Regions from separate parts of the Brevundimonas sp. SORGH_AS_0993 genome, predicted to be linked through region 2. Evidence: riboswitches for the same ligand, from Rfam matches in the RefSeq annotation. Region 2 holds a riboswitch; the other holds the start of a gene.
The links. A riboswitch is a leader RNA that binds a small molecule or an ion and turns the genes downstream of it on or off. The one in region 2 is predicted to bind cobalamin.

Region 1: it holds a riboswitch for cobalamin, as region 2 does, so the genes downstream of both, QE389_RS07030 (DUF1852 domain-containing protein) here and QE389_RS08855 (TonB-dependent siderophore receptor) in region 2, are expected to answer to the same signal.

The regions. Positions count from the first base shown of each region.
Region 1 covers NZ_JAUTAH010000001.1:1,410,670-1,424,803, reverse strand. The annotation lists gene QE389_RS07050 (hypothetical protein) at 1-155, opposite strand, end outside; gene QE389_RS07045 (cysteine hydrolase family protein) at 176-796, opposite strand; gene QE389_RS07040 (hypothetical protein) at 798-1,022, opposite strand; gene QE389_RS07035 (Crp/Fnr family transcriptional regulator) at 1,467-2,225, shown strand; cobalamin riboswitch at 2,308-2,527, shown strand; gene QE389_RS07030 (DUF1852 domain-containing protein) at 2,637-3,617, shown strand; gene QE389_RS07025 (methionine synthase) at 3,647-4,675, shown strand; gene QE389_RS07020 (flavin reductase family protein) at 4,681-5,241, shown strand; gene QE389_RS07015 (acyl-CoA thioesterase) at 5,238-6,020, shown strand; gene QE389_RS07010 (hypothetical protein) at 6,068-6,283, opposite strand; gene QE389_RS07005 (YadA-like family protein) at 6,346-6,762, opposite strand; gene QE389_RS07000 (hypothetical protein) at 6,657-10,208, opposite strand; gene QE389_RS06995 (PAS domain-containing protein) at 10,334-12,085, opposite strand; gene QE389_RS06990 (cytochrome c oxidase assembly protein) at 12,373-13,095, shown strand; gene QE389_RS06985 (cytochrome b) at 13,092-13,811, shown strand; partial or broken gene QE389_RS14655 (cytochrome c) at 13,819-14,134, opposite strand, start outside.
Region 2 covers NZ_JAUTAH010000001.1:1,770,280-1,784,413, forward strand. The annotation lists gene QE389_RS08810 (anthranilate synthase component I family protein) at 1-273, opposite strand, end outside; gene QE389_RS08815 (tyrosine-protein phosphatase) at 270-1,049, opposite strand; gene QE389_RS08820 (transcriptional regulator) at 1,059-1,361, opposite strand; gene QE389_RS08825 (hypothetical protein) at 1,364-1,987, opposite strand; gene QE389_RS08830 (hypothetical protein) at 2,183-2,590, opposite strand; gene QE389_RS08835 (DUF883 domain-containing protein) at 2,590-2,934, opposite strand; gene QE389_RS08840 (fumarylacetoacetate hydrolase family protein) at 3,073-3,726, shown strand; gene maiA (maleylacetoacetate isomerase) at 3,726-4,361, shown strand; gene QE389_RS08850 (aldo/keto reductase) at 4,443-5,363, shown strand; gene QE389_RS08855 (TonB-dependent siderophore receptor) at 5,347-7,185, opposite strand; cobalamin riboswitch at 7,356-7,498, opposite strand; gene QE389_RS08860 (DUF4328 domain-containing protein) at 7,556-8,248, opposite strand; gene mutS (DNA mismatch repair protein MutS) at 8,359-11,040, shown strand; gene QE389_RS08870 (phasin) at 11,037-11,453, opposite strand; partial or broken gene QE389_RS08875 (creatininase family protein) at 11,492-12,302, opposite strand; gene QE389_RS08880 (TetR/AcrR family transcriptional regulator) at 12,342-12,974, opposite strand; gene QE389_RS08885 (DHA2 family efflux MFS transporter permease subunit) at 12,974-14,134, opposite strand, start outside.

The DNA of each region.
Region 1 (14,134 bases), 360 kb from region 2:
GGTTTCTTCAACGCTTGCAATGTCATTGAAGGGAATGGTGGACGCGACAGGGACGGGCGCGCCGGGTGGTCGGCGTGGCGGATGCGGAGGATGAACCGGCGGCTCCGGCCCGGTGGCGGCGTGACGGCGGCCAAGGGCTTGTCGATGGTCTTCATTCTACTCGAGAATGGGAAGGTCAGCCCCAGCCCCCAGTCTCAGGCCAGGCGACAAGAACCTCGGCGCATTCGGCGGTCTCGATCTGTTGGCTGAAGCGATCACTGTACAGGGACAGCAGGTTGTCGTGGGGACCGTCGGCCGAACTGCAGACGGCGTCCGTTACGACGACCACGCGATAGCCGCGATCCACAGCCCCCAGAACCGTGGCCAGGACGCACACGTCGGTCTCGGCGCCAGTGACGACCAGGGTGTCGATCCCATGCTTGTGCAGGGCGGCGTCCAAGGTGGTCTCGAACCAAGGCGAATACACGCGCTTGTCCACCACCCGCGCCGGCGGAACGAAACGGCGTAACGTCGGCGCCAAGTCGATCAGTTCGAGCGACATGGCCCTGCGGGTCATGGACGCCCAGCGCCGCCAGTAGGTCTTCCAGGCGCCGTCGGCATCGGCGGGGTGGTCGGCCGGGATGAAGCGCGTGAACCAGGTCTGGGCCGCGCGTCGGGCGCACAGTTCTGCGATGATCGGGAGGATGCGGGCGGCCCAGGGTGTGTGCCAGTCGGTCTCTTCGATGAACATCCGTTGCATGTCGACACACAGGTGCGCCGTGGTCGGTCCCAGGCGCGCGCGCAGGCCCGACGGCATCTCAGCCCTGCCTCTCGGACGCGGCGCTCGCATCGCCCGGCTCTTCGCCTGTGTGATGCTCGACCGCGCCGCGCTCTACTTCGCTACGCGAAAAGACTTCTTCCTGCCCCGCCTCCAGCAGTTCGTCCTCATCGCCCCCTAATCCGCCCTGCGCCAGGCCGGCGGACGCATCCTGCGCTTCGGGTCCCCGTTCGGCGCCTGTGACGGGGCGGTGCGTTGGCGCCATCGGCAGCCCTCCTCTAAGTCATTAGTGCAAACCGGCGGTCGCCGCCCCGGTTCCTGTGTCACATTCCGGATGCTGGGCGGCGGAGGAGGCCGTTTTCGAACTTTGGGACGACGAGGGAACGACGGGCGCGGGCGCGGGTTCTGTCCCGCATGAGCCGACGTTCAAGAAAACCCTCGATTCTCAAGAGCCGACGCGGCGTGGTCCTGCTGTTGGCGATCCTCGCGGGGGCTTTCGCCCTGCTGTACTTCGGGGTCGGCGCCACCGCCTTCCTGCGCACCCAGCCCCCGTCCTTCTAGGCGAGACGGCAAGGCTCGGCGCGGCCGAGACAAGGCTTCTGGGCGGACTTCGGCCGCCGTCGATCGGACGAGGCCAAGTCGGACGAGGCCAAGGCCGGAACTTACATGGGTTAGTGCGAGGCCCCGCGCATTTGTCCATCGCCGGGTCATGGACGACGTTTTCGATACGGAGCGCGATTCGCACGACAGGCCGAGCAATCGCTTCGGCGAGTTCCTCCGGCTTTCGGCCGAAGAGCGGGCTGTCGTCGCCGAGCTTCTGGGACCGCCCCAGCACTATCCGCGTCATCACGTCCTGCGCCGCGAGGGGACGGAGCCGCTGAACCTTCATCTTTTGCTGGGCGGCTGGGTCGCCGCCTCGCTGTCGCTGCCGACCGGCAAGCAGCAGATCGTCAAGGTGCATCTGCCCGGCGATCTGCTGGGCGCGCCGAGCCTGAGCCTGAAAAGCAGCGCGGAGACGTTGACCACCCTGACGCCCGTGGCGGCGCAGCCCCTGTCGCGGTCGCGGCTGATTGCGGCCTTCGCCCGTCATCCTCGCCTGGCGATCACCCTGTTTCTCAGCGCGCAGAAGGAGCGCGTCTCCCTGATGGATCGGCTGGCGCTGGTGGGGCAGGCCGACGCCCATGTCCGGATCGCCGCCCTGCTGGTCGATCTGTTCGATCGCCTCTCGGCCATCGGCCAAGCCCGAGACGGCGCCTTCGCCATGCCCTTGACCCAGCGGGACCTGGGCGATCTGGTCGGCATCACCCCGGTTCACGTCAATCGCACGCTGCGGGCCATGGACAAGGCGAACCTGATCCGCCGCTCCGACCAGACCATCACCCTGCTGGACATCGACCGGCTGCGCGGTCTGACGGGCCTTCCCCGACGCGACTTCGTCTTCGAGCCCGACTGGCTGCCTTTCCGCTGACGGTCGATGCGAGGGGGAGAGGCCAAGTCAACAAACACATAAAGATATCTTTATATGTTTGTTGACTTGGCCGGTCGATCTGGCATTCTGGCGCTGTCGAGGTTCTGCGCGCGGCTTTCGGGCTGTGCGGAGCTAAGAGGGAAGCCGGTGTGACGCATGGCGCGTCGAATCCGGCGCTGCCCCCGCAACTGTGAGCGGCGAGCCGAGGGTTCATCTCGTGTCACTGGGGTTCGCCCCGGGAAGGCCGGACCCGAAGCCGTGACCCGTGAGCCAGGAGACCTGCCCCGACCGATAACGTCCTCCGGCGGGGTGTCCGGTCAGGTCGCCTGAGCGCCGCGACGGGTCGATTCCGCGCGCGAGCGGTCGCGCGTCCCTGTCCGCTGTCTCGCCATAGCATCAGCGGCAGAGACCATGGCGAGCAGCGACTTCACCTTCACGATCAAGCGCACCGCGCTCGACGAGGATTACCGTCCCGCCGAGAACACGCGGATCACGACCAACTTCGCCAATCTGGCGCGGGGAGAGCGGCGCCAGGAGAATCTGCGCAACACCCTGAGGATGATCGACAACCGCTTCAACTCCCTGGCCGACCGGAACAATCCCCGGGGCGACCGCTATGCGGTCGAGCTTCAGATCGTGTCCGTCGAGATGAGCGTCTGTCCGGGCGAGGACGCCGACGCCTTTCCACTGATCGAGATTCTGCAGACGACCATCATCGACAGGGCGGATGGCGCGCGCATCGATGGGATCGTCGGCAACAACTTCTCCTCCTATGTCCGCGACTACGATTTCAGCGTGGTCCTGCCGGAACATATGAAGGTCCATGCCCGTGCGCCGGATGACTTCGGCGACCTGCACGGCAAGCTGTTCAGGCGCTTCCTGACGTCGAGCGCCTATCGCGACAATTTCGCCAAGCCGCCGGTCATCTGTCTGAGCGTATCCAGCAACAAGACCTATCACCGGACCGGCGACGAACATCGTGTCCTGGGTCTGGAATACGCGAACGACGACGTTTCGCCGACCGATCGGTATTTCGCCAAGATGGGGATGAAGGTCCGCTACTTCATGCCCAGGGGCAGCGTGGCGCCGTTCGCCTTCTATCATATCGACGACCTGACGGCGGACTACACCGATCTGGAACTGGTCAGCACCATCGCCACGATGGAGACCTTCCAGAAGATCTATCGGCCGGAAATCTACAACGCCAACTCGCCCGCGACCGCCCAGTTTCAGCCCAGCCTGAAGGCGCAGGACTATTCGCTGACCCGTATCGTCTATGACCGCGAGGAACGCAGCCGCCTGGCCGTCGAACAGGGCCGGTTCGTCGAGGAGCGTTTCATCAAACCTTATCGGCAGGTCCTGGACCGCTGGTCCGCCAGCTTCGCCGCCTGATCCCTCCTACGCACGCAAGGTCATTCCTCATGAAAACCCTGTTGCCCACCTCGACCGCCGGCAGCCTGCCCAAACCCGTCTGGCTGGCCCAGCCCGAGACCCTGTGGTCGCCCTGGAAGCTCGAAGGCGACGAACTGATCGAGGCCAAGCAGGACGCCCTGCGTCTGTCGTTGGACGATCAGCGCCGCGCCGGCATCGATATCGTCAGCGACGGCGAGCAGACGCGCCAGCATTTCGTCACCACCTTCATCGAACATCTGGAAGGCGTCGATTTCGAGAACCGCAAGACCATGCGCATCCGCAACCGCTACGACGCCAGCGTGCCGGTGGTGGTGGGCGCGGTCAGCCGCCCGAAGTCGGTGTTCGTGGAAGACGCCAAATTCCTGCGCGCGCAGACCGACCAGCCGATCAAATGGGCTCTGCCGGGGCCGATGACGATGATCGACACCCTGTACGACAACCACTACGGCAGCCGCGAGAAACTGGCCTGGGAGTTCGCCAAGATCTTGAACGAAGAGGCGCGAGAACTGGAAGCCGCCGGGATCGACATCGTCCAGTTCGACGAACCGGCCTTCAACGTCTTCTTCGAAGAGGTGAACGACTGGGGCGTCGCCACGCTGGAGAGGGCGGCCGAGGGCCTGAAGTGTCAGACCGCCGTTCACATCTGCTACGGCTATGGCATCAAGGCCAACACCGACTGGAAGAAGACCCTCGGATCGGAATGGCGTCAGTACGAGGAAGCCTTTCCCAAGCTGCGGACCTCCAGCATCGACATCATCTCGCTCGAAGCCCAGAACTCGCATGTGCCGATGGATCTGATCGAACTGATCCGGGGCAAGAAGGTGATGGTCGGGGCCATCGACGTCGCCACCGATACGATCGAGACGCCCGAGGAAGTCGCCGACACCTTGAGGAAGGCGCTCCAGTTCGTGGACGCCGACAAATTGTATCCCGCCACCAACTGCGGCATGGCGCCCCTGTCTCGCCGGGTCGCGAACGGGAAGTTGAAGGCCCTGGGCGCCGGCGCGGAAATCGTCCGCAGGGAACTCGGGGCCTGACCGCGATGACCCCCCTGCATGACGTCCACGACGACGCCGACCTGCGCCGACTGTTCGGGCGGTTCCCCACCGGGGTCATCGCCCTCTGTGCGATGGATCATGGGGAACCCGTCGGCATGACCGCCAGCACCTTCGTCGCCGTCTCGATCGACCCGCCTTTGACTTCGGTTTGCATCAAGCAAGGCTCTGGGGCCTGGCGTCGCCTGCGTCGTCAGGCGCGTGTGGGCATCTCTTTCCTCAGTCACGTTCACGCCGCGACGGCGCGCCAACTTGCGCAGAAGACCGGCGACCGTTTCCTGGGATTGGACCATGAGGCCACGGCCGGCGGCGCGGTGTTCCTGGCGGACGCCACGGCTTGGCTGGAATGCTCCATCGAGAAGGAGATCGGAGCCGGCGATCATGACCTTGTGCTCTTTCGGCTCCACCGTGGGGCCGTGGCTTTCGACGCCAGGCCCTTGGTTTTCCATTCCAGCGACTTTCATACCCTGGTGCGTCTCGAAGAGGGCCGCATGGCCGGGGCCAAGGGGGCGAAGGCTATCGTGAACATCGCGGGGGCTCGGGCATGATTTCGCGTCTGATCGACATGGTCTTCCCCGGCGACGCCAATCATCACGGGACGCTGTTTGGCGGGGTGGGGCTGGCCCATCTCGACAAAGTCGCCTTCCTGGCCGCCAGTCGTCATGCCAGACGGACCGTCGTGACGGCGGGTTGCGAACGGATCGACTTCGCCGCCCCGGCGCGGATCGGAGAGATGGTCGAAGCCGTCGGCCGCGTTGTCCGTACAGGGCGGTCCTCTCTGGGGGTTGAGGTCGAGTTGCACGCCGAAGCCCTGCTGACCGGCGAGCGACGGCTATGCACACGCGGCCTCTTCCATATGGTCGCTTCGAGGAAGGCTGGCGACGATCGGCCTCTGGAGCCCCTCGACCAGACGGAAACGGCCGATGACGGCTGGCTGAGGACCGCCGAGATGGTGTTCCCCGGCACGACGAACCACTATGGCGGCCTGTTTGGGGGTGACGCCCTGAAGCTGATGGGGAAGGCGGCGTTCGTCACCGCGACCCGTCACTCGCGCGAAGTCATGGTCATGGCCGCGACCAACCGGATCGACTTCAAGGCTCCCGTCGACGGCGGCGACATGGTCGAGTTGGTGTCGCGCGTTAAGAGGGTGGGGCGCAGCTCGCTATCGGTCGAGGTGCAGCTCTGGGCCGAACGATTGCTGACGGGGGAGAGGCGGCTATCGGCCACGGCCGAGTTCACCATGGTGGCGGTCGACGGCTCCGGGCGGCCCAAGCCGTTCGCCGTCGTTCAGGACGTCGCCTCCGGGCCGCCTTCAGCCCGCCTGTGACGGGAGAATCCCCGACCTTGCCTCCACCCCGTGTCCCGCGCCGCCGGCTAGAAGGTCCGCGGCTCGGGATCGACGAAGACGCCCGCCTGCGGCGTGAGCTTGGGATGGCGGGCCCGGATCGCGCGGCGCTGGCGGAGCATCTCATGGTAGCAGTCCGCCAGTTCCAGGAGCTGGAGATCGGTCAGCCGATCACCGGCGGCGATGAAGCGGGCCTTCATGGCTTCGAACCCATCCGGGCTAAGGGCAGTAAGAGCGTGGGTCATGCCTTGAACGGTCCGGGGGTGTGGAGGTGAAGCTGGGGGAGGCGGAGCCTCCCCCTCTCCGGTCAGAAGCGCCAGCCGATCCCGGCGTTGGCGCCGACATGGTTCTGGGTGTCGAAGGTCGCGCCCGCCCGGAAGACCATGGAGCCGTCGCCCAGGGCGCGGGAGTAGCCCATGGCCATGGCCGATTGGCCTTCATAGGTTCCATAGCCCACGGCGAACATCGACCGGCCGCGCTCGGCGATCTGCGGCATCCCGGCGGCGGCCAGGGCGCCCGCCGTGCCGGCGAAGGCCAGCTTGCGCACTTCCTGGACGTTGTAGTTGATCGCCGCCAGTCGCATGTCGGTGTAGGCGTTCGACTGCTGGATCGCCTCGTTCATGCTCTCGCGCATCTGGAGGACATTGACCGCGTCGGTGTCGGCGACACCGGCGGCGACGTTGCTGACCGTGACGGCCGGTCCGTCGCTGCGGCCCAGGACCACACGGGTCTGGCCCTGATCGGCATATTGCAGCGAGTTCCCCGGCCTAGCGTCAGGGCCGTATCCGCCGTCGACTGGGCGGCGGCCGCCGCCTGGTTGGTCTGGAACAGCTGCGAGCCGTTGACCGCTTCGGTCGAGGTCGCGGTCACTTGGCCGGCGGCGACATTGTTCAGCGTCACAGGGGCCGCCGCGTCGCCGCCCTGGAAGGTTACGCGATTGGTGCGCGCGCCCGAGGCGTCGGTCTCGTACTGCACGGCGTTCGTGGCGGCGAAAGCCAGTTCGTGGATCTGGCCGCCGTTGACGGCGTCGGTCGAGCCGGCGGCGATCCGGCCGTTGGCGACATTGTGCAGACCCACCGCGCCGCCGCTGGCCCCGACCAGAGTGAGGTCGTCGGAGCGCACGCCGCCGTTGGGCGTCTGGGGATCGTCGCTGTCGCTGTACTGCACGGGGCCGAGGCCGCCGTTGGCGATGTTGTTGGTCAGGTTGGTGATCGCCGTGGTGTTCTGGGCGACCTGGGTGTTGGTGGCGTGCAACTGCGATCCGTTGACGGCGTCCGTGGAGGCGGCGTTGACCTGGCCTGCGGCCAGATTGGTGATTGTGGAGCCGTTGGCGCCGGCCAGGGTCAGGGTGTCCCTCGTCGCGGTGTCGTAGGTGACGGCGGTTCCGGCCAGGGCGTCCACGCGATCCGCCACCCCTTGCAGCTGGGCGACATTGACCGCGTCGGTCGCCGCCGTACCCGCCGCGACGTGGGTCAGCTGTCGTTCGGCGCCGGCCGAGCCGAAGGCGACCGAGCCGGCCGAGGACTGCAGGCCCGCCACGCCCAGGGCGGCATAGTCGGCTTGAGCCGCGCGGTCGGCCACGCTTCCCGATCCCACGGCGACGCTGTTGTCCGCGACCGCCCGAGCTGCAGGGCCGATGGCGACGGCGTCCTGGCCCTGGGCGGCGGCAGGCGCGAGGTTGGAGTTGACGGCCAGATAGACGCTGGAGCCGCCGCCGGCCGGCGTCGCCGACAGGGCGTTCAGGAAGGTCTGGATGCTGGCGTACTGGACGCCTCGATAGGTCAGCGCGACATCCAGGGTATTGGTGAGGGGATCGAAGGCCGAGCCACCGCCGAAACCGGCCGCCAGGCTTTGGCCCAGGGCGAACGCCTGCCCCCCGTTCACCGCATCGGTCGAACCCGAAGCGATCAGTCCGGCGGCGACATTGTGAAGGCCGACGGGGCCGGCCAGGGCGCCCACCAAAGTCACGTCATTGGTCGCCACGCCGCCGTTCGGCGTCGTCGGATTGGCAGGATTCGAATACTGCACCACGCCGATTGCGCCAGTGTTCAGGTTGTTGGTCAGGGTGGTGATGGCGGTGGTGTTGGTGACGATGTCGGCGGTGTTGTCCGCGACCTGCGCGTTGGTGGCGAACAGCTGGGCGCCGTTGACGGCTTCGGTCGATGTGGACGAGAGGATGCCGGCGGCGACATTGTCGATGACCGTGCCGCCGCTGCCGGCGAGGGTGACGCGACCGGCCAGCAGGTCGTCATACATGACCGCCGTGTCGGACAGGGCGCCGAGGTTCGTCGTGAGGTTGGTGATGGCCGTCGTATTGGCCCCGACCTGGGTGTTGGTGGCGAACAACTGGGCGCCGTTGACGGCCTCCGTCGAGCTGGCGCTCAGGGCGCCGGCGGCGACATTGTCGATGACGGTTCCGCTCGCGCCGGCCAGTGTCACGCGCCCGGCCAGAAGATCGTCGTACATCACGGCCGTGTCGGACAGGGCGAGCAGATCGGTGGACAGGTTGGTGATGGCGGTCGTGTTCAAAGAAACCTGGGTGTTGGTGGCGAACAGTTGGTCGCCGTTGACGGCCTGGGTGGAGCCGGCGCTGAGGTCGCCGGCCGCCACATTGGAAACGACCGTGCCGCCGGCGCCTGCCAGCGTCAGGTTGGCTGCCGTCGGATCGTCATAGGCGACGGCGATGGCGGCGAGGGCCTGAAGGTCGTCCGAGACGCCCAGCAACTGACCGACATTGACGGCGTCGGTCAGGGCCGAGCCGGCGGCGATATTTGTCAGCTGGCGCTCGGAGCCCGCGATCCCGATCGACACCTCGCCCGCCGAGGTCTGGGGCGCGTCCAGGCCCAGGGCGGCGTAGCCGATCACGGCGCCGCGGTCAGCGGCGCTCAAGGCGCCGAGAGCGACGCTGTTGTCAGCGCCGACAGAGGCGGCCGGGCCCACGGCGGTCGAATTCAGTCCGCTCGCCAAGGCGCCGCCCAGGGCGGAGTTCACCGACAGGAAGGGCGTTCCGCCGGCGGGCGTGGTGAAGATCGCGTCCAGCGCCTCCTGGACGCTGTCGTAGATGACGCCGTCATAGGTCAGGCCGATGTCGATGGTGCTGGTGGCGGGATTGAAGACGGTGCTGCCGCCGATCTCGGCCGCCAGACTGGCGCCTAGGCCGAAAAGCTGGGCTCCGGCGACGGCGTCGGCAGAGCCCAGCGCCAGAAGGCCCGGCGAAAGGTTGGTGATCCGCGTGCCTCCGGCCCCGCCCAGGGTCAGGGTGGCCGCCGTCGCGTCGTCATAGGTGACGGCCAGATCGGCCAGGGCCTGGAGGCTTGTGGAGACGCCTTGAAGCTGGCCGACATTGACCGCGTCGGTCAGGGCCGAGCCGGCGGCGATGTTCGTCAACTGCCGCTCGGCCCCTGCCGCGCCGAAAGACACTTCGCCCACGGAGGTCTGAGCCGTCGTGAGACCCAGGGCGGCGTAGTTGGCCAGGGCGCCGCGCAGGGCCGCGCTGTCGGCGCCGAGGGCCAGGCTGTTGGCGACCGCCACCGAAGCCTCGGCGCCCAGGGCGATGGAGCCCGAGGCGCCGCCGAGGATTTGAGCCTCTCGGCCCAGGGCGACCGCATCGGCCGCCGTGGCGGCCGTCCGGGCGCCGTTGCCGAAGGCGATGGCGTTCAACTCGCCGGCGATCGCCACCGCGCCGCCGGATCCCAGGCCGGTGATCCGGTTGCCGCCGATGGAGATTCCCTGCTCGTCGGTCAGGGTGAAGCCGTCGGCCTGATTGATGCAGGCGTCGGGAAGATCGACGACGGCGCCGTTCACATCCAGAACCCGCAGTCGGATGTCCTCACTGTTGGCGGCGCTGGCGAGAAGGCCCGTGGCGTTCACGTTCAGCCGCGGCGTCAGGATGCTGAGCAGACCGTTGACGGTGTTCTCTATGGGGGTTGCGATCCCGGTGATGACGGGCGCCATGATGTTCGTCACGGCCGAGGCGGGAAGCGAGACGCCCGTACAGACGTCCACCACGCTGGTCTGCGCCCGCGCCGGAGCAGGCGTCAGAAACAGACCCAGAGGCATGACGGCGCCTAGGGCGTAGGCGGCGGCGACCAGGAGCCGCGTGGTCAGGCGCGTGACCCGTGTTGCGCCGCCTGGAGCGGGCGTCCGGCCGATGATCGATCGTGCGTGCATTGTAATCCTCCCAGCTTCGGGAAGGCGTTCGGCGCTTCCCGATCGGTGAGGCTAATGCGGGGTGGACACAATCGTGACGTGTTTGCGAATCCTTAGCGTCCGCGTTGGGGTTCTACTTTCGGCGCCTAGGGGCGCTGAACGGGTAGGGCCGAAACGGGGGTGAAAAGGTTGGACGCCTGGCTGACCGACTTCAGGCCGAGTTTGTCCAGGGCCTTTGTGCGATGGTAGTCGACGGTCCGGGGGCTGATCCCCAGCTGGCGGCCGATGGTCTTGGAGGTGCCGCCCTCGACGGCGCGACTCAGGATATCTCGCTCCCGTGCCGACAGACGCGCCAAACGCTCCCTGGTGGATCTACCAGGTATCTCCAAATCATTGTTCTGATGGATATTTATGAGATGATTGCGGATGGCGCCGACCAGGGCCTCCTCGGTCTGATCGTAGGACAGGACATCGACCACGCCCGCCCTGTGCAAGGCGATGATGTCGCTCGGGGACGCCATGGGGTCTCCCAGAACGACCAAGGGATGGTCGGGCCAGGCAGGTATGACCACCTCGGCGACCCGCAGGATGTCCGAGACTGTCGAGTCCGAACAATAGACGACGACGCCCACCTCGCTTCGCTCTCTGGGGCGATAGGCCATGTCCTGCGCCGCATCGACCCTGAGGCCCGTCGCCTCCAACGCCTTGACCAGAGAACAACCCCGGCGGGCGGGGTCGAGCAGGAGCACCTTGGTCACGGCGTGGTTGCGGACCCTGGATTCGCCCATCAATCCGCTGACGGATCCGTCCGCCTCGATCACCGGAAAGGCGGTGTCTTCCACGGCGTAGAGATCGCCCGCGGCCGTGCGGACCCGGTAGGCCGTGCGGACGGGTCGCCCTGTCGCCAGGGTTTCCAGAGCCGCGCGGCAGGATGGACGATCCTCGTCCACGACCAAGGCCATTTGGTCGGCCCAGGAGAGAGCCCCCCCCTTGTCGCCGGGCCAGTTGGTGCGTCCGTCGGCGTTCAGGAACCGGCGGGTCCAGGTGACGGCATCCGCCGTCCAGAGAAACCGACGCTCGGTCGAGGCGTCTTCTCCCTCGTCCGCTTCGATCGCCGCCGAATGCCATTCGACCAAGGCCCCGGTCTCGTCGAACTGGGGCAGGGCGCGCAGGGTGAACCAGCGATAGACGCCTTCGGCGCTGCGAAGGCGATGGCGGCTTTCAGTCGGTTGGGCCAATGTGACTGCGCGGCCCCAATCCGAGATGACCCGGTCGCGGTCCTGCGGGTGAAGCCAACCGATCCAACCCTCGTCTCTCGCCTGGGACAGGCTGACGCCGAGATACGCCTGACATCGCTCGTTCATCCAGCGCACGACGCCCCGGGCGTCGAGTCGCCACAGAAACATCGGCGCCAGAGCCGTCAGAGAGTCCACGGTCGCTTCCGCCGCGGCCAGGCGGGCGCGAAGCCGCTTCTCTTCGGTCACATCCCGGAACACGCAAAAGATCGCCGACACCTTGCCGTCCCTGGCGACCGGGGTGATGGCGGTTGTGACCCAGAGTTCGATCATCCCTTCGGGGCGATCGACGGTGACCCGCACGTCCTGCGCCTGTCCGGCCTGGCCCGCCCACGCGGCATCCAGCGTCGGCGCCAGCTGAGCGGCCAGCGAGGGCGCAAGATGGGGCAGGGCCGTCCCCTGCGCCGCCGCCAAAGGCAGCATCAGCGACCTGCAGGCTTCGTTGAAGTAAATCGTGGCGTCGGCGCCCACCAGCACCAGGGTGGGGAAGGCCTGGCGCAGCAACGACTCCACGGCGCTTACAAGCCAGTCTCGGTCCAACGCCCCTTCCGCGCGGCGCGAATCCGCGGCCGCGGACAAGCCCTCGCCCATCGCATTGATCATGCGATCACCCTCCCTACACCCCTGTGACATTCGCCGAGTCACAACTTTCGGTAAATAGGTCCGGCGACGAGAAATTACCGCAAAGCTTTGATTTTTATGATGACGTCTTCCTTCGTCGCACCCTTAAGTTGGCGGCGACAGGGACGGGGGCCTTCGGGCCGGCGTTCGGTGAGGAGCTTTTCCAAAATAGTGTCGCCGGACGCGCGTGGAACTTGTCACCGCAAGGTCTCATTTAAAGGTCGCATATCTATCGGGGAGACGCGCTTGCGATCGTCTGCGGCAGAATCATGAGGGCGCCGGCGCTGTGGACTCCCTATTGCGGCGTCGCGCCCCAGATAGGGGAGTGGCGCTGGAATCTGGACCCCGTGCTGCTGGCGGCCCTGGGGCTTGCCGCTGTCGTGATCGGGGCGCGGCTGGAGGGACGACGGCGCGGGCTCGGAATCGCCGCGATGGCCGTTCTGGCGGTCGGGTTCGTTTCGCCCCTCTGCGCCCTCAGTTCGGCGCTGTTTTCGGCGCGGACCATCCATCATGTGCTTCTGGTCGGGGTCGCCGCGCCCTTGTTGGCGTCGATGCTGCCGGTGCGGCGCGCGGGTTCTCTGATCCTGGCGACCGCCGTTCAGGCTGTGGTGCTCTGGGCCTGGCATGCGCCCGACGCCTATGCCTCGGCTCTGTCGAACGACGGTGTCTATTGGGTGATGCAGGCCAGCCTGCTGGCCAGCGCGGTCTGGTTCTGGTGCGCCGTGCGGTCGGCGACGCCGCCGGCGGCCGTCGTGGCGTTGCTGGCGACGATGCTGGCCATGGGCCTGCTCGGGGCCGTGCTGACCTTCGCTGGGCAGGCCGTCTATGCGCCGCATGCCTATACGACCCTGGCCTGGGGCCTGACGCCGCTTGAGGACCAACAGGCGGCGGGGTTGATCATGTGGGCGCCCGCAGCGGCGCTCTATCTCTTCGCCGCCTTGTGGCGGTTGGGACGGATGATCGGGTCGGACGTCGAGGCGCGCCCGGCATGATCGAGAAGCTGTTCACACAACTGTTGGAATGGGCGGCGGGACACCATGAAGAGGGGCGGTATTCGCCGGTCGGCATCGGCTTTCACTGGGTGATGGCGGGGTTGGTCGTCTTCCAGCTGTTCTGGGGCTGGTGGATGGGGCGGCAGCCCGTCGGCGGGGCGATGATGGCCGCCTACGACCTGCATTTCGCCATCGGGGTTCTGATGCTGATCCTGGTGATGGGCCGGCTCTCGTGGCGGCTGCTGGCGCCCGATCTGATCAATGACGCGGACAAGCCGGGGTGGGAGAGCCTGGCCGCCCATGTCACGCACTATGTCTTCTACATCTGCCTGTTCGGCCTACCGCTGTCGGGCTGGGCCATGATTTCGGCGACGGACCGCACGCGGCAACTGGAGACATTGGGTTTCATCAAATGGCCGCTGCTGCCGTTTCAGGATTTGTCCAACACGCAGCTATGGGTGATCGAGGCGGCGGCGGAGTGGATGCACTGGGGCCTGGTCGTGACCCTGCTGTTGATGATCCCGATCCATGCTGGCGCGGCGATCAAGCACCATCTGATCGACCGGGACGACGTGTTTCACGCGATGCTGCCGGTCGTGCCGCAGCTTCGACCGAAGCGGACCCGCTGGCAGCGGCGTTGGCGGGCGCTGGAGAAGCGGGTCGGGTCGACAGCCAGGACGCTATGGCGCGGGCTTCGGAGGCCGAAAGCGATTTGACGGCGGCGGCCATGACGCCGCGCGGATCGTTGCGACGCTTGCCGGATTTCCAGCGGTCGATCTGTTCCAGCGTATAGGCGGCCGCTTGGCCTGCGATCTGCGGATATCCGCCCTGACCCGATCCTTGACCGTCCACTCCGTGGCAAGAGGCGCAGGCGACGATGCCCCGCGCGGCATCGCCGTTCAGATAGATTTCTGGGGCCGGAGGGGACGAACCCGCGATCGACGGCGGCGCGGGAAGGGCGGCGTAGTAGGCGGCCACGGCGCGTCGATCCCCCTGATCCAGGGCCTTGGCGATGCGGGTCATGGCGTCGTCGGGGCGC
Region 2 (14,134 bases):
CGTCGCCGGTCGCGCCCCGGCGTCATAGGCGGCCAGACCCACGGTCCCCGGCCCGAACGCCTCCTGGCGCAGGGCGGCGAAGGGCGCGGCGTCCTCGAGCGGCCCCGTCCGCGTCAGATCCGGCTGGGCCCCGATGTGCGACCAGCGCCCGCCGGGTCCCCCGTCCGACAGCAGGATCAGGACGCCGTCGCCGTCTCCCAGGCCGGCCGCGACCTGAACCGGCTCGGTCCAGGGCGCCGACAGGACGACGCTCTCGGTCAGGGGCGCGTTCAAGCCGACAGCCGGGCGACGATCCGGTCGCGCAAGGCTCCATCGACGTTCAGAGCCCGCTCCAGATAGGCGTCGATGGAGCCGAAATCCGTCTGGATGGCCTCGAAGGCGGCCTCAAGATAGACGGGCTCGACGCCCAGAAAGGCGACCAACGCATCCTCGGACGCCAGGCGGCCGGTCAGGGCGTGCAACTGTTTGGCGATGGCGGGGGCGCGGCCCGGCAGATCGACCGCCGTATTGGTCAGCAGATAGTCCGCGATCAGATCGTCACGCCCCACGCCCAGCAGGTGATGCGTCAGGGCCGCCAGCACGCCCGTCCGGTCCTTGCCCGCCGCGCAGTGGATCAGCACCGCCCCCTCGGCCTCGCCCAGGGCCCGGAAATAACGGCCGAAGACGTCCAGATGGGCGGCGTCGAACGGCAGGGCGCGATAGGTCCGGGTCATGAATCGACGGCCGGAATCGGGCGTCAGGTCCTGGGTCTTCAGGAAGGTGAGGTGCGGCGCCTCCACCCCGTCGTCGACACCGCCTTCGATCACCCGACCGGCGAAACCGTCATAGCGCCGCGACGGCTGGTCCCGCCGCTCTCCGGGCCGGCGCAGATCGACGATGGTGCGGACATCCATGGCCTTCAGCCGGGCCAGATCGGCGTCGGTCGCGCGGGCATGGTGGGCCGAACGCAACAGAAGGCCCGAACGGATGCGCCGCCCGGCCGCCGTGTCGTAGTCGCCGTAGTCCCGGACATTGTCGATGCGTTCGAAGCTGTGGAGACGGCTGGTCATCCCGGCTCCTTAGCGCGTCGGCAACAGCGCCGCCATCGCATCGAGATAGTCCAGAAAGGCGGTTCGGCCCGCCTCTGTCAGCCGGGCCTGGGTCAGGGGCTTTCGACCGTTGAAGCTCTTTTCCACGGCGACCAGACCGGCCTCCTCCAGCTTTCGCAGATGGACCGACAGATTGCCGTCCGTCGTCTGAAGCCGGGTCTTCAGGGTGTTGAAGTCGGCGGAGTCCGCGCCCGACAGATAGGCCATGATCCCCAGGCGGATACGGCCGTGAATGACGTCGTCGATCCGGCCGATGTCGAAATCGTCGGCCATGATCAGACGATCTCCGACGGTTCCTGCCGCATCAGGATCAGGCCGGGGATCAGGGCCACCGCGATCAGGACCGCCGTGAAGACCGGGAAGATCAGCGGATCGGTCACGAACCAGGCCACGGCCACCGCCCCGGCGTAGGAGGCCAGCGCCGTCAGCGACATCCAGCGGGTTCGGGTCATGGCCGCGCCGACCATCCAGGCCGATCCATAGGCGACCAGCACCGTCGTCGGCATGACCGACATCCACGACCAGTGGCCGGTCTTCACCGACAAGGCGACCAGAGACAGCCAAGTCACGAAGATGCCGTAGCCCACGGCCTCCCACGCCGCGCCGACCGAACGGTTGCTGGCCGAATGGAAGCCCGGCTTGGTCTTGATCCGGCCGATCAGCACCGTCACGGCCCCGGCGAAGATCACGCCGGCGGCGACCCAGAGCCACAGCTGGGCCCAGGGATTGACGTTGATCAATCCGCTCTGGATGGCCCATTGGCACAGATTGGCCCCGCCGAAGACGACGCCGGCCGTCACCAGGATCGGGCCCGCCAGCAGCGGCGCGTTTCGGCCTTCGTGCGCCAGACCGCGCAGATAGGCGATGTCGTCTTGAACGGCTTGAGTGTCGCGGGTCATGAGCGCCTCCGAATGTCGATACGCCACTCTCGCCCATTTACTTTGAGATGTAAAGTTCTTTTTCTGAGGCGATGGCGACAAAAAGAATGGGGCGACGCCGAAGCGTCGCCCCATGATGTCTTCGGCTTTCGCCGCGCCCTAAATCCGAGTCGCGCCGCCACGTCCACGCCGTCGATGCGTCAGGCGCTCCCGGCTTCAGCGACGGCGCCGACGGCCGTAGCCGCCCTGGTCCATCTTGCGATCGGCCACCATGCTGGCGACGATGGCGGCCAGGGCCGGGTTGCGCAGCAGGAGGAAGGCCGCGCCCAGGCCGCCGACCGCGCCGATGATCGGCCGCTCACGCACCAGATGAAGCAGCTTGCCGACCAGACCGTCGGGAGCGTCCTCGTCCTCCTCGTCGTCGCTGTCTCCCCGCAGGAAGATCAGGGCGACGATCAGGGCGACCAGGGCGAAGACGCCGAAGGTGATCGCGGCGGCCCCCAGCGGCGTCATCACCAGGCTGAGGCCATAGAAGACGCACAGACCCAGGAAGATCACGGCCAGGAAGACACTGGCGGCGACGATGGCCGTCGCCACCACCCGTTTGACGATGCCCTTGAACATCAGCGACGGCGGCCGGCCAGCAGCAGGCCCAGCAGCACGCCGACGCCCAGGGCGATGGCGGTCGATTGCAGCGGACGTTCCTGCACCCGCTCGACGACATAGCGTTGCGCCTCGTCCAGACGCTCGGCGGCGTCGTCGTAATATTCGCGGCCGCGCTCGCGGGCGGTTTCGTAATAGCCGCGCGCCTGTTCGCGCACTTCCTCGCCCTTGGCGCGCAGGCGGGTCTCGGCTTCCGCGGCCTTTTCACGCAGGCGCTGGGTCTCTTCGCGGGCGCCGGTCTTCAGATCCTCCTTGAGGGCCTTCAGGTCGGCCTTGATGTCTTCTCGTGCCTTGGTGGTGGCCATGATGCGCGCTCCGGGGTTTCAAGCTTTGCGATAGAATAGGGGTCCCCGTCCCCCAACGCCACACCCCCTGAGGGGTTCCGTTCGCCGAACGCGCGCGGCCCCTCGTCACGCCGTTTTCGGCGGGCTAGTTTGCGCGCCATGATCCAATGGCTGTTTGCGCCCCCCGCGACCCCGTCCCTGCCCATCGTCGGCGACGACCGACGCTTTCCCGTCCGCCGTATCCTGTGCGTCGGCCAGAACTACGCCGCCCATGCGCGCGAGATGGGCTCGGACCCTGACAAGCAGACGCCCTTCTTCTTCTGCAAGCCCGCCGACGCCGTGGTCAGCGACGGCCGCAACCCCGCCTATCCCTCGGCCACCGAGAGCCTGCATTACGAGGCCGAACTGGTCGCGGCCATTGGCGAGGGGGGCGTCATCGTGGGCTGGGCGGCGGGATGCGACCTGACGCGACGCGACCTCCAGGCCGAGGCCAAGAAGACCGGACGCCCCTGGGACGCCGCCAAGGGGTTCGATCAGTCCGCGCCCTGCGGCGCCCTGACCCTGGGCGCGCTGCCGGCGCCGGCGGGGGCCATCAGTCTGACTGTGAACGGCGAGACGAAACAGTCGGGGACGCTGGACGACATGATCCTGAACCCGCTGCGGATCGTCGAGGCGGCGGCGCGGCTGTGGACCCTTCGGGCCGGGGACCTGATCTTCACCGGCACCCCGTCGGGCGTCGGGCCGGTGGTGCGCGGCGACCGGGTGGACGTGACCATAGAGGGCCTGGCGCCCCTGTCGTTCGAGGTGGTCTGATGATCCTGCATGGCTATTGGCGCTCGGGCGCCAGCTACCGGGTGCGGATCGCCCTGAACCTGAAGGGGCTAGGCTACGACCTGGCCGCCCGCGACCTGAGGAAGGGCGCGCAGAAGGCGGCCGACTATGTGGCCCTGAATCCGCAAGGGATGGTGCCGGCGCTTCAGGTCGGCGACGCCGTGCTGATCCAGAGCCCGGCCATCCTGGAATGGCTGGAAGAAGCCCACCCCGAGCCGCCCCTGCTGCCGGCCGGCGCCGCCGACCGCGCCCATGTTCGCGCGATGGCCGCCGTCGTCGGCTGCGACATTCATCCGTTGAACAATCTGCGGGTGCTCGGCGCCCTGAGAAAGGAATTCGGCGCGGATCAGGCGACCATCGACGCCTGGGCCGCGCGCTGGATCACGCCGGGCTTCGACGCCCTGGAGGCCCTGGTCGCGCGCGACGGCGGGGGGTTCTGCTTCGGCGACGCCCCCACCCTGGCGGATTGCTATTTGATTCCACAGCTTTATTCGGCGCGGCGGTTCAATGTCGACACGGGCGCCTGGGCCGGCCTGACCGCCATCGAGACGCGCGCGCTGGCCCGCCCCGCCTTCGCCGACGCCCATCCCGACCGACAGCCGGACGCCGACATCTGACGCATACCGACGGTGTATAAGTAAGGTTCGCGTAAGGTCTCGCTCAGCGTCCCTTAAGCATTGTGCGCGCATGGTGGGCCCGTGCCGCATTCCCCCGCCACACCCTCGGCGTCCTCGCCCACCCATCGCCTGGCCCTGGCCGTGGTGACGCAGCCCGAGCGCGCGCCCAATCCCTTCATGGCCGCGCCCGCTGGCGCGCGAGAGGAGGCGATGCGGTTCCTGCTGCAGACGGGGGCCGACGCCGGGGTTCGCCTGATCGCGACCCGGCCCGAAGGCGACGGCGAACGTCTCCTGGGCCAGGCCTGGCCCTTCCCCTCCCCCTTCCAGGTCACGGTTCGCACCGTGCCGCTGAGCGAGGGGCTGGACCGGATCGAGGCGCGGGCGCGTCGATCCCTGGAACGGATGGGTCTGCCGCGCGGCGAGGCGCTTCTGGTCTCGAACGCCGCCGAACTGGCGGGCGCCGAGGGCCGCGCCCTGTGGGACCGGCTGCGCAGCCTGAAGGACAGGGGGCTGTTCCGCGCCATCGGTTTCTGCGCCGCCGTCGAGGACGGCCCGGCGCTTCTGGCCCGGCGGCTGGAGGCGGACGTGGTCCAGGTGCCGTGCAGCCTTCTGGATCAGCGCGCCGCCCAGGACGGGGTTCTGGAAGCCATCGCCGAAGCCGGCGCGGCGGTTCATCTGTCGTCCGTTTTCGCCGGCGGCGTCCTGTTCGCGGGCGGAGAGGATCTGCCGCCCGAACTGGCCGACCACGCCCAGGCCCTGTCGCGCACCCGTCGGCGTCTGGCGGAACGGCGGTGCGACCCCATGCAGGCGGCCCTGGGCTATGCGCTTTCGCTGAAGGGCGTGGACAAGGTGGTGGCCAGCGTCGCCTCGGCCGCCGAACTGCGCGCGATCCTGGCCGCCGCCCACGCCCCCTGCCCGGACCTGGACTGGGCGTCCCTGGCGCTGGAGGCGCCGGCGGCCCTGACCGCCGGCGCCCGCGCCCGGATCAGTAGCGCAGCTTGATGCCGACGTAGCCGGACCGGCCCGGCTCGCCGTAACCGAACACCTGCTGATAGTGTTCGTCGGCCAGGTTCTCGATCCGCGCCGTCAGGGTGACGGAATCCGTCAGCGCATAGGCGGCGTTCAGATTGGCCGTGACGAAGCCCTTGCGGACCACGGTGGAGAAGCCGCCGGAATCGTCCTGATCGCCTTCCGCGCGAACCGTCAGGGCGCCGGACAGGCGATCCCCCGTCCAGCCCAGGGTCGCCGAACCGGCATGCTCGGGCACGCGCAGCAGGCGCGCGCCCGTCGTGCGATCCTCGGCGTCGGTCCAGGCATAGGCCAGGGTCAGGTCGAAACCGCCGCCCAAGAGAGCGCGGCCTTCCAGCTCGAACCCGTCCGACCGCGTCTTGGCCACATTGATGTAGCGGCCGGCCGAATAGGTGATCTGGTCCTCCACGTTCAGGCGATACAGGGTCGCGCGGCCGTCGAAGCGGCCGTCGGCCGAGGCCCAGCCCAGGGCCACTTCGACGCTGTCGGCCGTTTCCGGCTTCAGCTCGGGCCAGGGCAGCGGCGCATAGCAGTAGTCGCAGACCGCCTGGCTGACCGTCGGCGCCTTGAAGCCCGTGCCATAGGCGCCCGAAAGGATGAAGCCGCCGGACAGGGCATAGGCCGCCGACACCCGCCCCGTCGTCTTGGAGCCGAAGTGGTCGGTGTCGTCGTAACGCAGGCCGCCGGTCAGGTTCAGCGCGCCGACGTCGTATTTGGCCACGCCGAACACCGAGGTGATCGACAGGTCGCGCGACCGGCCCGACGACAGAGCCGCCGAGGCCTCGTTGCGCTCGACGCCGAAGGCGTAATCCACGTCCTGCGTCTTGCCGTCCGCCTGCCAGCGATAGGCCTGACGGTCGCCGCTGAAGGTCGAGCCGAAGCCGCCGCTGTAGGAGGTGCGGTCCAGGTCCGAGGCCGAGACGCTGAACTGATGGTTCAGGCCGAACGCCTGGGCCGTCACCCGGCCATAGCCGGACCACTGCTCGCTGTTCTGGGTGTCATTGGTGTCGGCCAGGGCGTAGGTCGGCGCCGGGAAGCCGTCGATGTCGGCCTTGGACTTGTTCCAGCGCACGGCGCCGTCGACCTTGACCGCATCGGACAGGGCGTAGCGGCCCTTGGCGCCCAGGGTCGTGCTGCGGAAACCGTCGGCCTCCGGATTGCCGTTCGCCTTGTCCGCGGCCGAAATCCCGTCGGTCTGGAAGCGCGAAACATAGGCGTTGAAGGCGTAGGTGTCGTTGGCGACGCCCGCCGACACCCGGCCCCGCACGGTCGAGAAGCTCCCGGCCTCGGCCTCGGCGCGCAGGCCGTCGATCTCCCGGGTCGTGAAGGCGATCACGCCGCCGATGGCGTCCGAACCCCACAGCGACGACTGCGGGCCGCTGAGGACCTCGATGCGCTCGATGTCCGCTAGTTCGAAACTGGAGAAGTCATAGGCGCCGTTCGGCTCGGCCGCATCGTTGACCGGCGCGCCGTCCACCAGAACCAGGGTCTTGCCCGGCCCGGCGCCGCGCATCCGCACCTGGGCGACACCCCCAAAGGCGCCGGTGCGCGTCACCGACAGGCCCGGCACGTCGGCCAGGATGTCGGCGGCGAAGATTGCGCCGCGCTGTTCGATGGTCTTGCCGTCGATGACGCGGGCGCCGGGCGTGTCGGCGACGATGGCCGGCAGGCGGGTGGCGGTGACGACGACTTCGTCTAGCTGGGTCGCGTCGCCAGAATCGGCGGGGGCGGCGAAGGCGGGCGCGGCGAAGGCGGCGGCGATAGACGCCGTCGAAAGAAGAATGGAACGCTTCATTTGAGCGAGATCCCCGTTTCCGGTCCCGCGAATGCGCGCGAGAGACCGTCATGAGCGAACCGACCCGCCGGACCTCAAGGGTCCGGGCGGCGCAAGGTCGGGTCGCTGCGACGAGAAGAGTCCCCGCGCCCCTGCCTGGTCCCGGACAGCGACGAGCGACGTTGGCGGCCAGGTCTCCTGGCTTGCGGGTCGTAAACCGCCGTCCTCGCCTTCCCAGTCACCCAGTGGCGCCGAGGTCGTCTGACCCCGGACGGACGACGCTCTCGCCGCCTACAGTTGCGGGCACAGCCACGGCGTCACACCGTGTTCCCTAAACCGCCTGACGCGGCCTATCGCAGGGGCCAGCTTCCCGGACAAGAGCCTTGCCGTTTCACGGCGCCCATGACGGCGTGTTTGTGGCTTCCGGGCGACGACGACCCTGCGCGATCAGGGCGGTCTGCAACGGCTCTATACGGCCGATCACGCTCAGATAAAGCAGCGTCGAAATCACTTGAGCCAACATTCCAGCCGCCGAGACGATGTCGGTGATTACTACCTGACTCGCAGTCGCGGCCGATCGCTCCATCGCCGACCCAGCGATCGCCAAGGCGCTCGTGAGCAGGTGCGCCGCCCACCACCATCTCAGGCGGACCGGGTCCTTCAGCGGCTTCCAGCGATCCGGTTGCAACGCCGCACGCCAGACCTCGCTGATGACGGCGAAAGGCTTGAAAAGAGCGGCGAAGGGAATGAACCACCACCAGATCGCCCATTGCGGCGTATTCTCCAATCCCCGCGAAAAGACGTGAGCATTGGCGTTTGAGCGATAGCTCCATTTCAGGGCAAGAAATCCGGCGACCAGCCCGACAGGCAACAGCGCCAACCCTGAACACATCAACAGAAGATCGGCGACCTGCGCCCCTTCTAGAAGATCGAACGATCCTACATAAGCTCCTGGATCGTAGCGGGACGCGACGGCGGCGTGGAGACCATAGCCCAAGGCGCAACCAGCGCTGGCGACGATATTGATCGCCAAAGTGATCCGCAGCGCTTTGGTCAGCTTTCGGATCGGGCGGGCTTCGGTCATTGCCGATCTTCCTTCACCTTGAGGGGTCAAAGCAAAGCTAGACAGGCAGGCGCCGACACGCCAGCAAATTGCTTGAGCCTGGAAGCGGCTTCCGTCACTTTCCGCGCCACATGAACGCGCCCGTCTCCCATCCCCCCGAAATCGCCGCCTCGCTGGAGGGCGCGACGCCGTTCATGGCGCAATATCTGACGGCCAAGGCGGGCCAGCCGGACGCCATCCTCTTCTTCCGCATGGGCGATTTCTACGAGCTGTTCTTCAAGGACGCCGAGGTCGCGGCGGCCGCGCTGGGCATCACCCTGACCAAGCGCGGCAAGCATCAGGGCGAGGACATCCCCATGGCCGGGGTGCCGGTCCATGCGATGGAGGGCTATCTGGCCCGGCTGATCCGCATCGGCCACAAGGTCGCCATCTGCGAACAGCTGGAAGACCCCGCCGAGGCCAAGAAGCGCGGCGGCAAGGCGGTGGTCCAGCGCGGCGTGGTCCGGGTCGTCACCCCCGGCACCCTGACCGAGGACAGCCTGCTGGACGCGCGCGGCGCCAACCGGCTGGCGGCGGTCGCGGTGCGAAAGGGTCGGGCCGCCGTCGCCGTGGTGGAACTGTCGTCCGGCGCGGTCGACAGCGTCGCCTGCGCCATCGAGGATTTGGGCGCGGCCCTGGCCGCCTTCCGCCCGTCCGAAGTCCTCGTCACCGACCGGATGTATTCGGACGAGGCGACCCGCGATGCGCTGGATGGCTCGGGCGGTGTGGTCCAGGCGCTCGCCGGCGCCATCGCGGAACCCCAGGCCGCCCGCGCCCGCGTCGAACGGCTGTACGGCGTCTCGGCGCTCGACGGTTTCGGCACCTTCGAGGAAGCCGAGGTCTCTGCGCTTGGCCTGATCGCCGCCTATCTGGAGACCACCCAGGCGGGCAAGGTTCCCGCCCTGGCCCCGCCCCGCCGTCTGGGCGAAAGCGGCTTTTTGGCCATCGACCCGGCGACCCGCGCCAGTCTTGAGATCGACCGCACCCAGCGCGGCGAGCGGGAAGGCTCGCTTCTGGCCTGCATCGACCGCACCGTGACCTCGGGCGGGGCCCGCGCCCTGGCCGAACGCATCGCCCGGCCCCTGCGCGATCCGCTCTCCATCAACGAACAGCTCGATGCCGTCGAATGGCTCTTGGAGCGCCGCGACCTGCGTCGCGATCTGCGCGAGGCGCTGAAGGCGTCGTCGGACATCGCCCGCGCCGTCGGACGACTGGCGCTGGGTCGGGGCGGCCCGCGCGACCTGGCGGCCGTGCGCACCGGCCTGTCGATCGCCGAGGGCGTCGCCGGTCTGTTCGTCGGTCAGGTCGATCCTCTGACCGGCCAGCCGCGCCGCATCGCCCTGGCGCTGGACCGCCTGACCCTTTCGCCCGACGTCTCGCGGCTGAAGGCCGACCTGATCGACGGCCTGGTGGACGAGCCGTCGCACCTGGCCCGCGACGGCGGCTTCGTGCGCCCCGACTATCGCCCCGAACTGGATGCCGCCCGCACCCTGCGCGACGACAGCCGCCGCGTCGTCGCCGATCTGGAAGCCCGCGCCGTCGCCGAGTCCGGCGTGCCGTTCAAGATCAAGCACAACGCCGTCCTCGGTTATTTCCTCGAAACCAGCGCCAAGGCCGCCGAATCCTTACTCCGCGCCGGACCCGACAGCCCCTTCATTCACCGCCAGACACTCGCCAATCAGGTCCGCTTCACTACCGTCGAACTGTCGGAACTGGACGCCAAGATCAGCCAGGCCGGCCACCGGGCCCTGGCCATCGAGGCCGAGACCTTCGAGACCTGGCGGCGCGAGGTCGCAGCCCTGGCCCAGCCGCTTCAGGCGGTCGCCGAAGCCCTGGCCGAACTGGACGCCCACGCCGCCCTCGCCGAATGGGCGCAGGAGGTCGGCGCCGTCCGCCCCGCCGTGGACGACACCCTGACCTTCTGCGTCGAGGCCGGCCGCCATCCCGTCGTCGAGGCGGCGGTCAAGGCGCAAGGCGCGCCCTACACTCCGAACAACGCCCGGCTGGACGGGTCGGGCCAGGACGGATCGCGCCTCGCCATCGTCACCGGCCCGAACATGGCGGGTAAATCGACCTTCCTGCGCCAGAACGCGCTTCTGGTCATTCTGGCCCAGGCCGGCGCCTTCGTGCCTGCCCGCGCGATGCGGCTGGGCGTGGTGGACCGGCTGTTCAGCCGCGTCGGCGCAGGCGACGACCTGGCGCGCGGCCGCTCCACCTTCATGATGGAGATGGTCGAGACGGCCGCCATCCTGACCCAGGCCACGCCCAAGAGCTTCGTCGTGCTGGACGAGATCGGGCGCGGCACCGCCACCTACGACGGTCTGGCAATCGCCTGGGCCACGGCCGAGGCCCTGCACGAGACCAATCGCGCCCGCACCCTGTTCGCCACCCACTATCACGAACTGGCCCAGTTGGAGACGCGGCTGGACCACGTCTGCAACCTGTCGATGGTGGCCAAGGAGTGGAACGGCGATCTGGTCTTCCTGCACGAGGCGGCGCCCGGCGCGGCCGACCGCTCCTATGGCGTGCAGGTGGCCAAGCTGGCGGGCGTGCCGACATCCGTGGTCGCCCGCGCCCGTTCGGTGCTGGAGCGTCTGGAAGGCGAAAAGGCCGCCGCCGCCCGCCTGGACGACCTGCCCCTGTTCGCCGTCGCCGAGCCGGAACCCGTGCGCGGCCCCTCGCCTCTGGAACTGGCGTTCCGCGACGTCGATCCCGACGACCTGACCCCGCGCGAGGCGCTGGAGGCGCTCTATCGGCTGAAGGCGCTGCTCTAGGACTGTTTACGCAGCCGCCGGGCGTTGGCCGTCGCCGTCCTGTGGATGGGGGCCACGGCCTCGGCCTGGGCCTTCATCAGGGCCGCGTTGAGGGCCAGGGCCTGACCCGCCGCCCGGCCCCACCAGCCGGCCATGTAGCGCAGCTGGACCTCGGCCGCCGTCGCGGCGTCGCCCGCCGTCATCATCGCCTCCGCCGCATCCAGGGCCTTGGCCCCTTCGTCCAGCGCCGCCTGGCCCAGCCGCCGGCCGATGACGCCCGCGCTGGCCGCCAGGGCGGCCGCCGAGGCCGCCGCCGCCTCGGCCTTCTCCGTGCCCATCAGGGACAGTTCGACCAGATCCTGACCCTGGGGGTTGGTCAGGTCCAGCGCCATGCGGGTGGTGCGCGCGGCGATCACCTCGGCCGAGGCGGCCAACAGTTCGGCGCCGACGACGGCGGGATCGCGCCGGCGGGTCAGGGCCGGACCTCGGCGGCGAAGCCGGCCACGTCGCGCAGCAGGGCCGGCGCTGCGGCGTCGATGATCCGCCGGCCCTTCTCGGGACTGGCCTGGGCCGGGTCCGAGCCGATCCGCCCGTCGGGGAAGCGCGCGCGATAGTCCAGGGCGTCGCGGATCGGCCCGTTCGGCGCGATCTGCGGGCTGTACGGCGCAGACTTCAGGTGGTCGGGATAGGCCGCCTGGGTCACGGCGATCTCGGACGGGGTGGCGTGCATGCCGTGGCCCGTCGGGAACAGGCTGTTGCACAGGCCCGTCACGCCCGGCAGGTCCCACCAGTTCCGCAGCTTCAGCACGAAGGGCGGCGCGTTCTCCTGCTCTAGCGCACGTTGCGCGGCGTCGTGCTGCCTGAGGGGGCCGCCACGGAAGCTCCATTCGGCGTAGATCTCGGCGAAGGTCGCCTCGATGGTGGCGACGTTCCCGCCGTGGCCGTTCAGGAAGTAGATCCGCTCGAACCCGTGCCGGCTCAGCGACGAGACCCAGTCGGTGATGGCGCTCATGAAGGTCGAGGGACGCAGGGAGATGGTGCCGGCGAAGGCCAGGTGATGCTGGGCCATGCCGATGTTGAAGGTCGGGGCGACCGTCAGGGCCTCGTCCGCCCGCTCGGCGGCGTGGGCGATGATCTCCGGGCACATCCAGTCGGTGCCCAGAAGCCCCGTCGGCCCGTGCTGCTCGTTGGAGCCGATGGGCACCCACCACCGTCCTGGCCAGCGGCGTGTCGGCGGCCAGACGCGCCTCGATCTCGGGCCAGGCGGAAAGGTGGATCAGCATGGGTGCATTCTCGCGGAGACCTGTGGCGGCGACGACCGACTATGCGCTGGAAGCCGCCGTCGAAGCGACAGAAACCTTGGGGCCATAGGCGGCCAGGAACAGACGCGCGGCGTTGCGGGCGCGGCGGGCGCGACGCGCCGCGTCCAGTTGCGGGGCGTTCAGCATGGCGCGCAGATGGCCGTGGCCCAGCACCATGCCGGTGAACATCTCGGCCGCGTCGTCGGGATCGGCCACGTCCAACCGTCCGGCGCGGGTCTGATCCGCCAGCCAGGCCGACAGAAGGTTCAGACTGCGCAGCGGCCCGCCCTCATAGACCGCTTGGGCGATGTCGGGGGCCTCCGCCGACATCAGCACCACCCCTCGTATCGAACTGGTCTTGTCGGGATGGCAGATCCGCTCCAGCAGGCTGAGGGCCAGGGCCTCCAGCACCTGGGCCGGTTCGCCAGCTTCCTTCAGGGGCGCGACGATGGCGTCCGCCCGCTGGTTGGCCAGGGCGCGGGCGATCTCGGCCTTTGAGGCGAAGCGGTTGTAGAGGGTCTGTTTCGCCACCCCGGCGACGCGGGCGATCTCCTCCATCGACACCGCCATCCCCTTGTCCGCGAACAGGGTGCCGGCGGCGTCCAGCACCGCCTGGCGCTTGCGTTCGTCGATCTGGCCCTGCCGGCGCGCCATCAGTGGGCGTCCGACGGCGGCGCGCCTGCCTGGGCCTTCACGGGCTGGGCCAGAAGGGTCACGAAGGCCGCGCCCGCGCACATGATCGCCAGCAGGGCGAAGGCGTCTCCGAAGGCCAGGGTGGTCGCCTGCTTCTGCAACAGGCCATAGACCGCCTTCAAGGCCGAGGCGGTCGGGTCGATGGCGCCGGAGAAACGCTGGGCCATGCCGGCCAGCATGCCGCGCATGGCCTGGTCGCCCTGGCCGATGGCGCTGGTCAGTTCGGCCATGTGCAGGGCGGTGTTGGACGTCAGGCTGGTGTTCAGGATCGCCAGGCCGAAGGCGCCGCCGACGTTCCGGGACAGGTTCACCAGGCCCGAAGCGTTCTTGATCATGTGCGGCGGCAGGGTCGCCATCGTCACCTGCTGCGACGCGATCATGGCCAGCATGACGCCGACGCCGCGGAAAGCCTGGACCGAGGCGAACTCCCAGAAGCCCCAGTTGTCCGTAACGACCCGCGCCTCCCACATGCCCCAGGCGCACATCATGAAGCCGCCGAACATCAGCACACGCGCGTCCAGCTTGCGCACCAGCCGCCCGGCGAAGGGGCCGGTGGCGAACATGGCCAGGCCCGACACCACCATGGTCGTGCCCACTTCCGACGAGGAATATTGCAGCACCCGTCCCAGGAACAGCGGCAACAGGAAGGTGCCGCCGAACAGGGCGAAGCCGACGGTGAAGGTCATGATGAAACCGACCAGGAAGTTGCGATTGCCGAAGGCCCGCAACTCCACGATCGGCTGGCGGTAGCTGAGGGACCGCCAGACGAAGACCGGCCCGGCGACGGCCGCCACGACAGTCAGTATCAGGATCAGATTGTCGTCGAACCAGTCGTTCTTGGCGCCCTCTTCCAGCACGAATTGCATCGACATCAGGAAGATCGCCATCAGGCCCAGGCCCCACCAGTCGAACCCCTTGGCCAGGGATGGATCGCCCTTGTCGAAATTCCCGTAGCGGCCGACCAGGAACAGGACGATCAGTCCGGGTCCGACGTTGATGAAGAACAGCCAGCGCCAGCTCAGCCATTCGGTCAGATGCCCGCCCAGGGTCGGACCCACGGTGGGCGCCAGGGTGACGATCAGTCCCATGACCACGCTGGCCGTCACCCGCCGCTCGGGCGG